DNA from 2 places in the Glutamicibacter sp. HZAU genome. Region 1 is predicted to be linked to the other one. Evidence: riboswitches for the same ligand, from Rfam matches in the RefSeq annotation. Region 1 holds a riboswitch; the other holds the start of a gene.
The links. A riboswitch is a leader RNA that binds a small molecule or an ion and turns the genes downstream of it on or off. The one in region 1 is predicted to bind S-adenosylmethionine.

Region 1 (7,383 bases):
ATCTCCATAGTTGAAGGCTGGGCTATGGCAATGAAAGAAGACGTAGGAGTTGCAATGCTTGAACGAGTTGCAAGTCTAACGTCTTCCAAGGTAGCGGCCCGGGCAGTCAGTCGTTTTCTTCTGGAACAGATCCAAAAACGGATAGATGAGGATGATTCCGAATTCTTGGGCAAGATGCGTCATCTAGCCATAGACCTTTTCGCTAAACAGAGCGATGGTTATCGACATTCAGGGCAATCTGCTAAGAATTCGATTGCGGTGTTGGAGCTCAACTCTTGGCCAGGGGATCTCGCGCATTACTGGATCTCTGAAGTTGATCGTAGGTGGCGGAAACATCGTGAGGAATGGGTTGGGCTGGATGACGAAGAACGGGCAGCGATAAAGCGGCTCATAGGTGATCCCGAGCATGTATGCGATGCAGCTGGTCCTGCTTTCGCGGGAAATCTGTACTTCATGCACGCAGCTGATTCTCAGTTCACCGTAGACCATATACTTCCGCTATTCGAAGATGAGAGATTCAGACGGGCTTCCTGGAGGGCATATTTGCATAACCCGCGTATTGACAACCAACTTCTAGCTGCAGGGTTCACCGATCGTCTTATCACTGCTTGGGGGCTTATACACGAGCTCGAAGTTCATCTCCAGGGTCAATTCTTTAGCCTAGTCATATCGCTTATTTCGTATTCGAGTATTTCCGAAGAACAGCGTGAGAAGCTACTCGAACAAAGTATCCTTGCTGAGAATGGAAAATATGCTTCATCTTTTGTTCAAACAATAGGGACCTTTTTGGAAGATGCTGGTGTCGACCGAACGGAAGTTTGGAAGCGTTGGTTGCGCGATTATATGTCTCGGCGTTTAAGAGGCATCCCTAGAGATGCTGGGACTGATGAGGTTTCTTCATGGGGATACCTGATTCCATATTTGGGGGACGGTGTCCCTGAGGCGATTGAGATGTATGAGCCTCACGAGGTTGGTTTTGATACTCGGCATTGTCGATGGGATTTTCCTGATGCAGTTATCTCGGAATATGGGAGTGATTTGGTCGGTCATTATGCGCATCGGATTCGCCATACAAGGAGGGATATTTACGGTATTACTCATGAGCTAGACGAGTTACTTGCTGCCTTGAAGCGCACGCTTGATGATAATCAGATTCAACCAATTATTGAGGCCAGGGAATCGATCGGTCTCTAGATCGGGAACTCAGAAGGCGACAAACGCACGAAAGCCGAATTAAGTGGGTGAACTTGAAGTGCACAATCTCTGGCTTGCACTCATGCAATCGTTTTGCTTCTGCTGTCTAACTCGGTGTTACAAATGCGACTGATGGTGGGAGGCTCTTGCTGTATGGGTAGGTAAGTTGCTACAGAATGGAAGCATCGTTATGGAAAAGGGCCGGTGTCGCGCCGCCAAGTTAAGAAGTGGTCCATAGCCCCGAGTCCTTTCAAGTCTCTCAGGAGCGTCAGTTGAGGTGAATTCGCACGTCTTGCTTGCCAAAGACGGTTCGAATAAAGCTGCGGAGGCGGCCCATGGCGGAAGAAGTATCAATACTCGTGAAATAGGTAATGAGTCGACACCTAGTTTGTGGTACGGAGTTTTGCGACGAACTGCCCTTGAGAATCTGTTGATTTTTCAACTGTCGAAGATTTCCGGCCAACCCGGTTGAGTGGTGTGTCATAAACGACGGTTATCGAGACCCAGCAAAGTTGTCTGGTCTATTGAATTAGGCATTGTCGCATTCAGCTGTAGAAAACTTCCGAGGACGGTTTATGCGATGATTTTAAAAATCGCCTATACTCCAGCCCGGTCATTGGAGATTGCACAGGCTGTGAACTTGATCCAATTTTGGGGAATCAGTCGACGCTGCTGAGCCGAGCTTCGTCACATCGAGATCCTGCGCTCTCAAGAAATGAATGGTGATGTTGCCAGACTGTGCGAGCACTTCTTTGACTTGCGCAGTCTCAGACACTGGCGCCGACAAGCTCCTCGCGCAGCACCGCGGCTCCGGCGCTCAGAGCGCTGAGCTTGGCCAAGGCGACATTGCGGGGGAAGGGCGCCATTCCGCAGTTGGTGCTCGGAATCAGTTTGTCGGCATCCACATACTCCAGCGCCTTGCGCAGGGTTTCTGCGACCTCTTCAGAGGTTTCAATCTGCTGGTTGGCCACGTCGATGGCGCCAAGCATGACTCGTTTGCCGCGCACCAACTCCACGACCTCCAGTGGGACATTCGAGTGGTGTGATTCCAGCGAAATGGTGTTAATGGACGAACGCTGCAGCAGCGGGAAGGATTTCTCATAGTGCCGCCACTGGGTGCCCAGGGTCGCCTTCCAGTCATTGTTCGCCTTGATGCCGTAACCGAAGCAAATATGCGCAACGGTCTCAGCTTTCAACCCTTCGCAGGCGCGCTCCAGCGTGGCCACGCCCCAGTCGGCCACCTCGTCAAAGAAGACGTTGAACGCCGGCTCGTCGAATTGGATGACATCCACGCCTGCAGCTTCCAGTTCCTTGGCCTCCTGGTTCAGGATGGCAGCGAACTCCCAGGCTAGCTTCTCGCGGCTGCCGTAGTAGCCATCATGCAGGGTATCCACCATGGTCATTGGGCCGGGCAGGGTCCACTTGATCTGCCGGTCGGTCAGCGTGCGCAGGAACTGTGCATCCTCTACGAATACCGGGGCCTTGCGCTCCACTGCGCCGACAACGCTGGGGACGCTGGCCTCATAGCGGTCGCGGATCAGCACGGTCTGCTTGTTCTCGAAGTCAACCCCTGACAGGTGCTCGATGAAGGTCGTCACAAAGTGCTGTCGGGTCTGCTCTCCGTCGGAAATGATGTCGATGCCGCGGCGGGTCTGCTCCAGCACTGCGGAGCGCATCGCGTCCTGCTTGCCCTCGGTCAGCGCCGCCCCTTCCAACTTCCACGGAGACCACAACGTCTCGGTTTCAGAAAGCCAGGAAGGCTTGGGCAGGGAGCCGACGATAGAGGTGGCAAGCAGGGAATTGGTCATAACTGGTCCTTTGGATTCTGAAGATAATTGATTAGGCGGCGGGGACTGCGCAGTTGGAGGCCCAGGTTTCGAGCAGCTCGCGGTGCGGGGCGATGAAGTGCTCCTCGGTGAACTTGCCCTGGATCTTGCCCAGCTGGGTGCGTTCCTCGCGATCATAGGAAATGCGAGTTGGCGAAAAGTCCTGCGCTCCGAGGCTCGGCCGGTAGATCGCCGGAGCCGGTGAATTCGCGTTATAGATCTCCGGACGGTAGATCTTCTGGAAGGTTTCCATGGTGCTGATCAGGCTGATCAGCTGCAGGTCGGTGTAGTCGGCCAGCAGGTCGCCACGGAAGTAGAAGGCCAGCGGAGCGACGGATCCTTCAGGCATGAAGTAGCGCACGCGCAGCCCCATCTTCGCGAAGTAGGCATCGGTCAGCGAGTATTCGTCCTGGCGGTACTCCCAGCCCAGCACTGGGTGGCGATTACCGTTGCGGCGGTAAATCTTGGAAGTGGAGACGCTGATGCAGATGACCGGCAACTGCTCGAAGCGCTCGCGGTACGCTGCGGAATTCAGGAAATGCTCGAAAAGCCTGCCGTGAAGCTCTCCGAAATCCTTAGGTGGCACCGGCTTGCCATCGGAGTCGATGGCCTGCGGCAGCACAACGCTGAAGTCGTAGTCGCGCACATAGGATGAGAAATTGTTGCCGATGATGCCGGGGCTGCGCACACCGGTTTTGCGGTCCAGGATGCTGGTGTCCAGCATCTCCAGCAACGGGAAGTCCTGCGCGCCCTGTTCCGAGTCGAAGTGCACGTTGGCGGAGATGATTTCAAGATCCAGTGCATAGCGCTCGCCGTCGGGATTGTCCCAGTGAGCCAGAGAATTGAAGCGCCGATTGATCATCGTCAGGGCATTGCGCAAATTCTGCTGGCAGTGCTCTCCGCGGGCCAGATTGGCGAAGTTCGTGGTGAGGCGCGAGTCCGCCGACGGGGTGTAGTTTTCGTTGAATTCTGTGCTCGAAATGCTGAAGGTCAATGCGTCTGCCATGGCGGCCAATCTGTTGGTCAGCGGCCGGAAGCGGCCGGAAGAAGGTCGATGCGTCAATCATGCATGGCATTTTTGATATCAGGTAACTCTGTCTAACTATGGATTAATATAGACTCAAACTATGGTTCAGGGAACGAGCGGTCTGACACTGCAACAATTGCGCTACTTCACCGCGGTCGCGGCCGAGGGTTCCATCTCGGCTGCCGCCGACCTTTTGTACGTCGCCCAGCCAAGCATGTCCGCGGCAATGAAGGAGCTAGAGGCACGGGTGGGGCGCACGTTGCTCATCCGCTCGGCCCGGGGTATCACGCTCACCAGCGACGGCGCCGAATTCCTCGGCTACGCCCGGCAGGTGCTGGAGCAGGTGGAGCTGCTGGAGCACCGCTATCTCGGCCGTCCGTCGGCCCGCCGCCTGCTGGGCGTCTCCACCCAGCACTACTCCTTCGCGGTGGATGCCTTCGTGCGGATGGTCCAGGCCAGCGGCGCCGACGAGTACGAATTCTCGCTGCGCGAGACCCGCACCGAGCAGATCATCGAGGACGTTCGCACGCTGCGCAGCGAAATCGGGATCCTCTACCTCAACGACTTCAACCGCAAGGTCATCGAGAAGCTGCTGCGCGAATCCCGGCTCGTGTTCCACCCGCTCTTCCGCTCCCAACCGCACATCTTCGTCGCCCGGAGCAACCCGCTGGCCTCCCGCACCCTGGTGTCCCTCGAAGACCTCGAAGACCTGCCGCGGCTGACCTTCGACCAAGGTGCGAACAACTCCTTCTACTTCGCCGAGGAGATCCTCTCCACCCGCTCCAGCCAGCGTGAAATCCAGGTCTCGGACCGCGCCACCATCTTCAACCTGATGATCGGTCTGGGCGGGTACACCATCTCCACCGGCATCATCAGCGACGAGCTGGATCCGTCCATCGTCTCCATCCCGCTGGATGTCGAAGAGCGCATCGATGTCGGCTGGATCGACCACGCAGCGATCCCGCTGACCGAGCAGGCCCGGCGCTACCTGGACGAGGTGCGCGCGGTGGTTGCTGGATTCGGAGTCGAAGTCCTGGGCTGAGCGTCATCTCCGGTCATTGAAGTTTGGTGCTTTGTCATGTGCGAGTCCGAAATCCTTTGGATTTCAAGGATTCTTTCCTCATCGGCGCGTCATATAAGGGTTTCGGCCCTCATGTCATCATGACAATTCGGCGACATATGAAGCGCGGCGGCCTTCTGTGAAGCGCAGCGATTCGGGCCGCTTGCCCGGTTCGCGGCCGATGCCCAACCATGGAAGAACAAACCATCAAGAGCGGCTGAGAGATCTGGCTCGACGACGCCGCAGCAACCACCGGGAAACCGAAAGGTGCTACCGCCAGAAACGATGGAGCAGTTCCGGACCCGTGGCTTCGGTGTCCGGTGCACTCCCTCGCAGAGAATCGAGGAGGAGCAATGAGCCAGGAAACCGACGCGGTGCACGCAGGGTACCGCCCGAGCGGAGAGTTCCGCCCGATGCTGCCGCCACTTCACAATTCCGCGGCCTACCAATTCGCATCGCATGCCGAAGCGGTGGAGAAGTTCGCACTTCGCCAGGCGGGCTTCACCTACTCCCGTACCGGCAACCCGACCGTGTCCATCCTCGAGCAGCGCGTCGCAGCCCTGGAAGGCGGAGCCCACGCGGTGGCCACCGCCACCGGGCAGGCCGCTGTGGCCCTGTCCCTGCTGGCCCTGACCCAGGGGCCCAAGCACATTGTGGCTTCCTCCTCGCTGTACGGAGGCACCGTGGACCTGTTCACCGACACCTTCGCCGACTTCGGCATCCGGATCAGCTTTGTCGACCAAGCCGATCCGGCCGCCTGGGCCGCGGCCATCGAGGAGGACACCCGGGCGTTCTTCCTTGAGTCGGTCTCCAACCCGCTGTGCACCGTGGCCGACATCCCGGCCATCGCGGCCATCGCGCACGAGCGCAACATCCCGGTGGTAGTCGACAACACCTTGGCCACCCCGCTGAACGTGCGCCCGCTGGAACTCGGTGCGGACATCGTGGTGCACTCGGCCACCAAGGGATTGGCCGGGCACGGCTCGGTGCTCGGCGGGGTAGTGGTGGATTCGGGAACTTTCGACTTCTCCGATCCGCTGCGCTGGCCGCAGATCGCCGCACCGCGCGAGCGGCTGAATGGCACTTCGCTGCTTGAACGCCACGGGCCGGCGGCCTATGCGATGCTGGTTCGTTCCAAGTTCCTGCACGATCTGGGCCCGACCCTCGCCCCGGCCAGCGCCCAGGGCATCCTTGCAGGCATCGAGACCCTGCCGGTGCGCGCGGCCCACGTGCAGCGCAGCGTCGCCCGGCTGATCGACGCGCTTGCCGAGTATCCGGGCATTGCCGCCATCCACCACCCCGCGCTGTCCGAGCACCCCAGCCACGAGCTGGCCCGGACGCTGGCGCCGAAGGGCACCGGCTGCGTGCTGGCCATCGAGCTGGCCCACCCATCCCTGGTTTCCCCGGTCATCGACGGGCTCAAACTGATCAGCCTGGCCGCGAATGTCGGCGATACCCGCACCATGGTCGCCCACCCGGCCACCATGACGCACTGCCGGCTCTCCGAAGCGCAGCTGGCAGCCGCCGGGCTGAACACCTCGACCCTGCGCCTGTCGGTGGGACTGGAAGACCCGGCCGACCTGCTGGCGGATATCACCCAGTCGCTGGATCGTGCTCTGGCCGCAACCCGGGCCACCGCCGACACCAAGGAAGTGAGCTTCGCATGAGCGGCTTCAACACCCTGGCCGTGCACGCCGGCCAGCACAAGGACCCGCACACCGGTGCGGTGATCCCGCCGATCTACCAGACCAGCACCTTCATCCAGGACGGCATCAACGTGCTGCGCGCCGGGCACGAGTACTCGCGCGGCTCCAACCCGACCCGCAACGGCTTCGAATCCCAGCTCGCCGCGCTGGAAGGCGGGGCCGCCGGCTTCTCCTTCGCCTCGGGCATCGCGGCCGAAGACGCGCTGCTGCGCGCAGTGCTTGAGCCGGGCGACCACATCGTGCTGGGGGCCGACGGCTACGGCGGCACCAACCGGCTGATCTCCAAGCTGCACGGCAAATGGGGGATCAGCTCCTCGGCGGTGGACATCACCAACCTGGATGCGGTGCGCGCCGCGCTGCGCCCGAACACCGCGCTGCTCTGGGTGGAGACCCCGTCCAACCCGCTGCTGGGCATCGCCGACCTGGCCGGCTGGGCCGCCATCGCCGCCGAGCACGGCGCCCTGCTGGTCGTGGACAACACCTTCGCCACCCCGTACCTGCAACGGCCGCTGGACTTCGGAGCGCACGCGGTGGTGCACTCGACCACCAAATACATTGGGGGGCACTCCG
Region 2 (7,383 bases), on a different contig from region 1:
TTGCCCAGCCCCGATGGGGTGGAGAAACCCCAAATGATGAATGCCAGCGCGATAACGCCGGCGATTCCGAATACCCAATAATCCGTACCGGAAAGGGAGTACTTCTTAGGTCGCCTGTGGCGAACTGAATGCAGTTCCTCGACGAGGTCTACGATTGATTGATCCGTCTGCTTCATTGCGTTCTTCCTTCACTGGTGAGATCCCGTGGAGAAGTTCCAGGCGGAATCTGTCCAGCCATCGTTTCTCGAGTCAACGATCGCCATGCAGTGTGATTGATTGCGAATTGCTTTTCGGGTGTCGGTCCGTTGTGTCTAAATCTAGCTTCAGAACTGCTTGAATGAAACAGCTATTCTGCGCAAATATCCCGCGAATTATTCCTGCGAGCTGACCCGATTTAACACGGAATTGACACGATAAGTCCCAAAATGGGCCTTTACCAGCATTGTCGACATCCCACCAAGGGTCAAATCAGATCCTTGAATTCTCGCCACTTTCGGATCTCGATCACCCGGGAATCACGATGATTGCGCTGGCTTCAGCGTCCGTGTGAGCTTCCTCGCGCTATCCGATTTCCCTGTCCCTGCATCCGCGAAATCCTTGTTTGCGCCGAACTATTTCCGTAGCCGGAATGGCCACTAATTTGCTTTCATTTTTCTCTTGAATGATCGGGATTTAGCAAATAGGCCAGCCGGGCCCCCAAGCCGAAGCATGCCTGATGAGGAATATCTACTACGCAGGCGCTCATTTGGCCCGCCAACCAACCCTCGCCAAGCTTTAACCAGAAATACACGGGAACTTATCTTGACTGATTCAAAATAAGCAGGCATGCTGGTTACATGACATCACAGGCAGGGATCGAGCAGGTGCTGAAAGCGGCATCGATGCGGGTTACGCAACCACGCGTTGCAGTGCTGTCCGCTGTCGCCGAGCACCCTCACGCTGATACCGAAACCATCATTTCGGCCGTTCGCGAAGGCCACCCCAATGTGTCGCACCAAGCTGTCTATGACTCGTTGAAGCTTTTCACGAAGCTGGGAGTCATCCGGCAGATACAGCCGCAGGGCCACACTGCCCGCTACGAAGCCCGCGTTGGCGACAATCACCACCATGTGGTGTGCCGCCAGTGCGGCAAGCTGGCGGACGTCGACTGCGCTGTCGGCGGGGCCCCGTGCCTGCATGCGTCCAATGATCACGGCTTCAGCATCGACGAGGCTGAAGTGATCTACTGGGGCACCTGCCCCGATTGCCAGGCTGCGAATGCGCAGAAAGATGTCGTAGCTAACCCCTAGATTTGCCATCACGCGGGCCAATACCGCGCGGTGGACATGAACCGCACAAACCCCTAAAAATCCGGAAGGAAGAGCACATGTCTGAGACGACTGCAGGTCAGTGCCCAGTAGTTGGCGCGGGGCGAATTCACCCGACCCAGGGCAACGCCAACACCGAATGGTGGCCGAACAAGCTGAACCTGAAGATCCTTGCTAAGAACCAGCAGGTATCGAACCCATTGGATGAGGACTTCGATTACATCGAGGCATTCAACGCACTGGACATGGAGGCCCTGAAGGCCGACCTGATCGAGAACATGACCACCCGCCAGGACTGGTGGCCAGCTGACTTCGGACACTACGGTCCGCTGTACGTCCGCATGGCTTGGCACTCGGCCGGCACCTACCGTTCGCACGACGGCCGTGGCGGTGGCGGCGCAGGCCAGCAGCGTTTCGCTCCACTGAATGCATGGCCAGATAACGTCGGCCTGGACAAGGCCCGCCGCCTGCTGTGGCCAGTGAAGAAGAAGTACGGCCAGTCCATCTCCTGGGCTGACCTCATGATCCTGGCCGGCACCGTGGCCATGGAGCACATGGGCCTGAAGTCCTACGGTTTCGCCGGCGGCCGCAAGGACGTCTGGGAAGCAGATGACGATGTCTACTGGGGCCCTGAAAAGGTCTGGCTGGACAACGAGCGCTACACCGGCGACCGCGATCTGGAAGCACCACTGGCTGCGGTCCAGATGGGCCTGATCTACGTGAACCCAGAGGGCCCGGACGGCAACCCTGATCCGCTGGCTTCGGCAGTCGACGTGCGCGAAACCTTCCGCCGCATGGGCATGAACGACTACGAGACCGTCGCCCTGATTGCCGGTGGCCACACCTTCGGCAAGACCCACGGCGCCAACAACGTCGACCGCATCGGTCCGGATCCAGAAGCCGCTCCGCTGGAGGAGCAGGGCCTGGGCTGGAAGAACGGCTACGGCGAGGGCAACGCGGAGAACAACACCGCATCGGGCCTGGAAGTCACCTGGACCTACCACCCGACCCGTTGGGACAACGAGTTCTTCCACATCCTGTTCGCTTACGAGTGGGAACTGTTCGAGTCGGCAGCAGGCGCCAAGCAGTGGCGTCCGGTCAACGGCGGCGGTTCCGGCCTGGTCCAGGCAGCGCACGAGACCCTCGAGCGCCGCGAACCGCGCATGCTGACCAGCGACCTGGCCCTGCGCTTCGACCCGATCTACGGTCCGATCTCGAAGCACTTCAAGGAAAACCCTGAAGAGTTCGCCGATGCCTTCGCTCGCGCATGGTTCAAGCTGACCCACCGCGACATGGGTCCGAAGTCCCGCTACTTCGGTCCAGAAGTTCCAGCCGAGGATCTGGCATGGCAGGATCCGCTGCCGGCAGCTCCAGAGGTCACCCTGGGCGCCCAGGAAATCGCGGCGCTCAAGGAACTGATCAAGGATTCGGGCCTGACCGTGCAGCAGCTGGTCTCCACCGCGTGGAAGGCAGCGGCCTCGTTCCGCAGCTCGGATAAGCGCGGCGGCGCCAACGGCGGCCGCATCCGTCTGGAACCACAGGTCTCCTGGACCGTGAACCAGCCGGAGCAGCTCAAGCCAGTCATCGCCAAGCTGGAAGAAATCGTTGACACCTTCAACGCCACCTCCAGCATCAAGACGTCCTTCGCTGACGTAGTGGTCCTGGCCGGCAACGTCGGTGTCGAGCTCGCGGCAGCTGCCGCTGGCCAGCAGATCGACGTTCCATTCACCCCTGGCCGCGTTGACGCGACCCAGGAGCAGACCGACGTTGAGCAGTTCGCATGGCTGGAGCCAGTCTCCGATGGCCTGCGCAACTACGACTCGGGCTTCATCAAGATGCCAAGCGAGTACCTGCTGATCGACAAGGCGAACCTGCTGGGCCTATCCGCACCGGAACTGACCGTACTGGTCGGCGGCCTGCGCGTACTGGGCAACAACTGGGATGGCTCGAACCTGGGTGTCTTCACCGAGAACCCGGGCGCGCTGACCAACGACTTCTTCGCGAACTTGCTGGAGCCAGGCATCGCCTGGACCGCTTCCGAGGACGAGCAGACCTACCACTCGAAGGACGGCCGCTGGGTCGGTTCCCGCGTGGACCTGGTCTTCGGTGCCAACTCGGAACTGCGCGCCCTCGCCGAGGTCTACGCTTCGGACGATGCCAAGGAGAAGTTCACCAAGGACTTCGCCAAGGCATGGGCTAAGGTCATGGACGCGGATCGCTTCGAACTGCGCCGCAAGTAGCAGCTAGCTGGCTGCTATCTCGCAGCATATAGTGCTGGGCTGTTGCTTCCCCTGATGGGGAGCAACAGCCCAGCACTTTTTTATGCAGTTTTTGGCCGCTAGAACAACGTCGCCGCGCTGCCGGCGAAGTCCGGATTCTCCAGTTTCAGCAGTTCCGTCTTGGCTTCCAAGCCACCCAGGTAGCCACCCAGCGAACCATCGGTACGCAGCACGCGGTGGCAGGGCAGCACGATGGGAATCGGGTTGGTGGCGCACGCTGAGCCGACGGCTCGCACCGCCTTCGGCTTGCCGATCTGCTGCGCCAGCTGGGCGTAGCTGAGGGTCTGCCCGTAATCGATATGCCCCAGTTCCAGCTGCACTTGGCGGCGGAACTGCGTAGAGAGCTGCAGATCCACCGGGAGCTCGAAACTGTGCCGTGTGCCCGCGAAGTACTCATCGAGTTGCCGGGCGGTCCCATCCAGGCTCGACTTGTCGCGCAGGATGCGTGGGCTGAGCTTTTCCGAGAGCAGCTCAAGTATCCGGTCGTGGCCCTCGGATTCGAATGCCACCCGCACCAGCCCGGCATCGGTGCTGGCCAGCAGCAATGAACCCACTGGGCTGTCGACCATCCGATAGGCGACATCGACAAGTTCAAGCGCGCGGGCTTTTTCAGCGAGCTGGCCTTGCAGCGCGTCGAGGGTTTGCATTTCAGCGGCCGTCGCCTGCTGCTGATAATTTTTTTCGTTCATGGCTGCTCCCGCCATAGTTCCTGGTCGTCTAGCCGGACCCGCAGGTTCTTGATCCCGTCGGCACCGGCCCTGCGGGCAGCGGCTTCGCTGCCCGAAAGGATTTCGGCAATTTGCGCGTAGCTCATCCCGCCCAGGTACCGATAGGCCACGACCTGCCTTTGCTTGCCGGGAAGCTGATTCACCTCGTGCCAGAGCTGAAGATTGTCCAACTGCAGATCCGGCCGGTTCATCCCGGACGCGGGACCATCCATGTCCTGGTCATTAAGGATCTCCGGCTTATGCTTGCGCAACTCGTCAATGGCCTTGTTCCGGGCAATGCGCACCAGCCACGCCAGGACATTGGCATCATCTGGCAGCTGCGGGTACGTCTTGAGCGCGGCGAGGAAGGTTTCGGACCAGGCATCTTGCGCGCGGTGCTCATCCAGCAGGGCGCGGCAAACACGCAGGACGTTCAGTCCATATTCTTGGACTATCCGCTCAAATGGTGCTTGCATGGCTCTCCTGGGATTTCGCGACCTGCTGGCCTCTCACCATGTAAACGCAACGGCCACCTGTTCTGTGAGGTGTGAATGAAAAATTTTTTCATTCACCCCGCTGCCGCACGGATTCCTAGAATGCCACCAAGTCGGATTCACCGGCGAGCTGCTCAAGCCGGGCCAAATCCACGTCGATAATTTCGCCATTCTCCACGCCTTGGGCTTGCCTGGTTCCTGCCAAGGCGTCGCGAATGGTGCGCATGGTGGCGCCATGGCTGACAATCATGATCTTGCGTCCGGCATGCTTGCTGGCTAGGCCCAGCAGCGCTGGCACCGCGCGGTTCAAGATGTGCGCACACGGCTCAATCTGGTCTGCGGCGGCAGCCGATTCCTTGTCGCTGACCTCCGCCATGTTCCGGCCCTCCAGCGGGCCGAAACCGCGTTCAATGAGTTCCGGAACTGCGTTGCCCGTCGCTGCCCCGATCTGCTGGGCAATCAGCACGGCAGTTTCCCGGGCACGCGCCAAAGGGGATGCCAGAATGAGCGAAAAGTCTTGGCCGATGAGCTTGCGCCCGACCTCGCGAGCTTGCTCGCGTCCGGTTTCGTTCAGCGGGATGTCGGTTTGCCCCTGCAGTCGGCCTGCAAGGTTCCAATCGGTCTGCCCGTGTCGAACCAGTGCCAGCGAAGTATCCATGGCTCCAGCCTACCGGTGCCATAGATGTCGAAGAATCTCCGATCACAGGTCCGATACGCAACGTTACGACTCATAGTTGGGTCACGAACGGTCATGTTGCGAAGATTATTACACCATCCCGAGCGGCCGAGAGATCTGGTTCGATGACGCCGCAGCAACCTGCCACATCCGGTGGTTACGGTGCTACCGCCAGAAACGATGCAGCCGCTTACCCGTTGGAGAACGGCAGGAAGCGACATTGATTCCGGGATTCCTGCCTCGATCGCGGCCCGCCCTGCGGTGCACGCGAAACCCCAATCGACAAGGAGTCGTAAGCCACCATGGCAGATCACAAGTTTGGATTCCGCACCCGCGCCCTGCATGCCGGAGGCACCCCCGATGCTGAGCACGGCTCACGCGCAGTGCCGATCTACCAGACCACGTCGTTCGTCTTCAAGGACGCTGACGATGCGGCCAACCTCTTTGCCCTGCAGAAGTACGGCAACATCTACTCGCGTATCGGCAACCCGACCGTGGCGGCCTTCGAAGAGCGCATGGCTTCGCTGGAAGGCGGCATCGGCGCGGTTGCCACCGGCTCGGGCATGGCCGCGGAATTCGTCACCTTCGCGGCCTTGGCCCAGGCAGGCGACCACATTGTGGCTTCCTCCAAGCTCTATGGCGGCACCATCACCCAGCTGGATGTCTCGCTGCGCCGCTTCGGCATCAGCACCACCTTCATCGACTCCAACGATCCCGCGGACTTCGAAGCCGCGATCCAGGAGAACACCAAGGCCGTCTACACCGAGGTGGTGGCCAACCCGTCCGGCGACATCGCCGACCTGAAGGGCCTGGCCGAAGTCGCGCACCGCCACAACATCCCGCTGGTCGTGGACTCGACGCTCACTCCCCCATACATCCTTCGCCCCATCGAGCACGGCGCGGACATCGTGATCCACTCGGCCACCAAGTTCATCGGCGGGCACGGCACCACCCTGGGCGGCGTCGTCATCGAGTCTGGCAAGTTCAACTGGGGCAACGGCAAGTTCCCCACCATGACCGAGCCGGTAGCCAGCTACGGCAACGTCTCCTGGTGGGACAACTTCGGCGAATACGGCTTCTTGACCAAGCTGCGCAGCGAGCAGCTGCGCGACTTTGGTCCGTCGCTGCCGGCCCAGTCGGCATTCCAGCTGCTGCAGAGCCTGGAGACCCTGCCGCAGCGCATGGACAACCACCTGTCCAACGCCAAGCAGGTCGCCGCCTGGCTGGAATCCGATGAGCGCGTCACCTACGTGAACTACGCAGGCCTGGATTCCCACCCGCAGCACGAGCAGGCCAAGGAGCTGCTGCCCCTGGGCGTCGGCTCGGTCTTCAGCTTCGGCGTGAAGGGCGGACGCGAAGCCGGCGCCAAGTTCATCGAGGCGCTGCAACTGGCCAGCCACCTGGCCAACATCGGCGATGCCCGCACCCTGGTGCTGCACCCTGCCTCCACCACGCACCAGCAGCTGAGCGCCGAGCAGCTGGTCTCCGCTGGCGTGCCAGAAGACCTGATCCGCTTGTCGGTGGGCCTGGAAGACGTCGAAGACATCCTCTGGGATCTGGACCAAGCGCTGGCCGCTTCGCAGGAAGCTGCCGCCGGTTCCGCCGCGCAGTTCGAAGCGCCAACTTATGACGGTTCCGCCTGCGCCTTGCCAACTGCTTCGAAGGGAGCAAACTAATGACTGCCGTTGAAACCACCTGGGAAGGCCCGGGAGCCGCGCAGCGCCTGGAGATCCTGCGCGAGACGAAGACCATCGCCATTGTCGGCGCTTCGAACAAGCCGTCACGTGCCAGCTACTTCGTGGCCACCTACCTGCTCTCCTCCTCACGGTACAAGGTGTACTTCATCAACCCGGTACTCGACGAGATCCTGGGCCAGCCGGTGTACAAGTCGCTCGCCGATCTTCCGGAGACCCCGGATCT

Region 2: linked by a shared signal. The riboswitch ahead of EKH49_RS10130 (O-acetylhomoserine aminocarboxypropyltransferase/cysteine synthase family protein) and the one ahead of EKH49_RS02815 (aminotransferase class I/II-fold pyridoxal phosphate-dependent enzyme) in region 1 are both predicted to bind S-adenosylmethionine.

What each region holds. Positions count from the first base shown of each region.
Region 1 covers NZ_SCKZ01000002.1:37,480-44,862, forward strand. The annotation lists gene EKH49_RS02795 (SIR2 family protein) at 1-1,194, shown strand, start outside; gene EKH49_RS02800 (methionine synthase) at 1,962-3,002, opposite strand; gene EKH49_RS02805 (putative oxygenase MesX) at 3,034-4,026, opposite strand; gene EKH49_RS02810 (LysR family transcriptional regulator) at 4,148-5,089, shown strand; SAM riboswitch class I at 5,309-5,399, shown strand; gene EKH49_RS02815 (aminotransferase class I/II-fold pyridoxal phosphate-dependent enzyme) at 5,461-6,774, shown strand; gene EKH49_RS02820 (cystathionine gamma-synthase) at 6,771-7,383, shown strand, end outside.
Region 2 covers NZ_SCKZ01000006.1:85,758-93,140, forward strand. The annotation lists gene EKH49_RS10100 (BCCT family transporter) at 1-176, opposite strand, end outside; gene EKH49_RS10105 (Fur family transcriptional regulator) at 837-1,289, shown strand; gene katG (catalase/peroxidase HPI) at 1,367-3,547, shown strand; gene EKH49_RS10115 (methylated-DNA--[protein]-cysteine S-methyltransferase) at 3,646-4,275, opposite strand; gene EKH49_RS10120 (RNA polymerase sigma factor) at 4,272-4,769, opposite strand; gene EKH49_RS10125 (histidine phosphatase family protein) at 4,885-5,445, opposite strand; SAM riboswitch class I at 5,556-5,667, shown strand; gene EKH49_RS10130 (O-acetylhomoserine aminocarboxypropyltransferase/cysteine synthase family protein) at 5,766-7,139, shown strand; gene EKH49_RS10135 (CoA-binding protein) at 7,139-7,383, shown strand, end outside.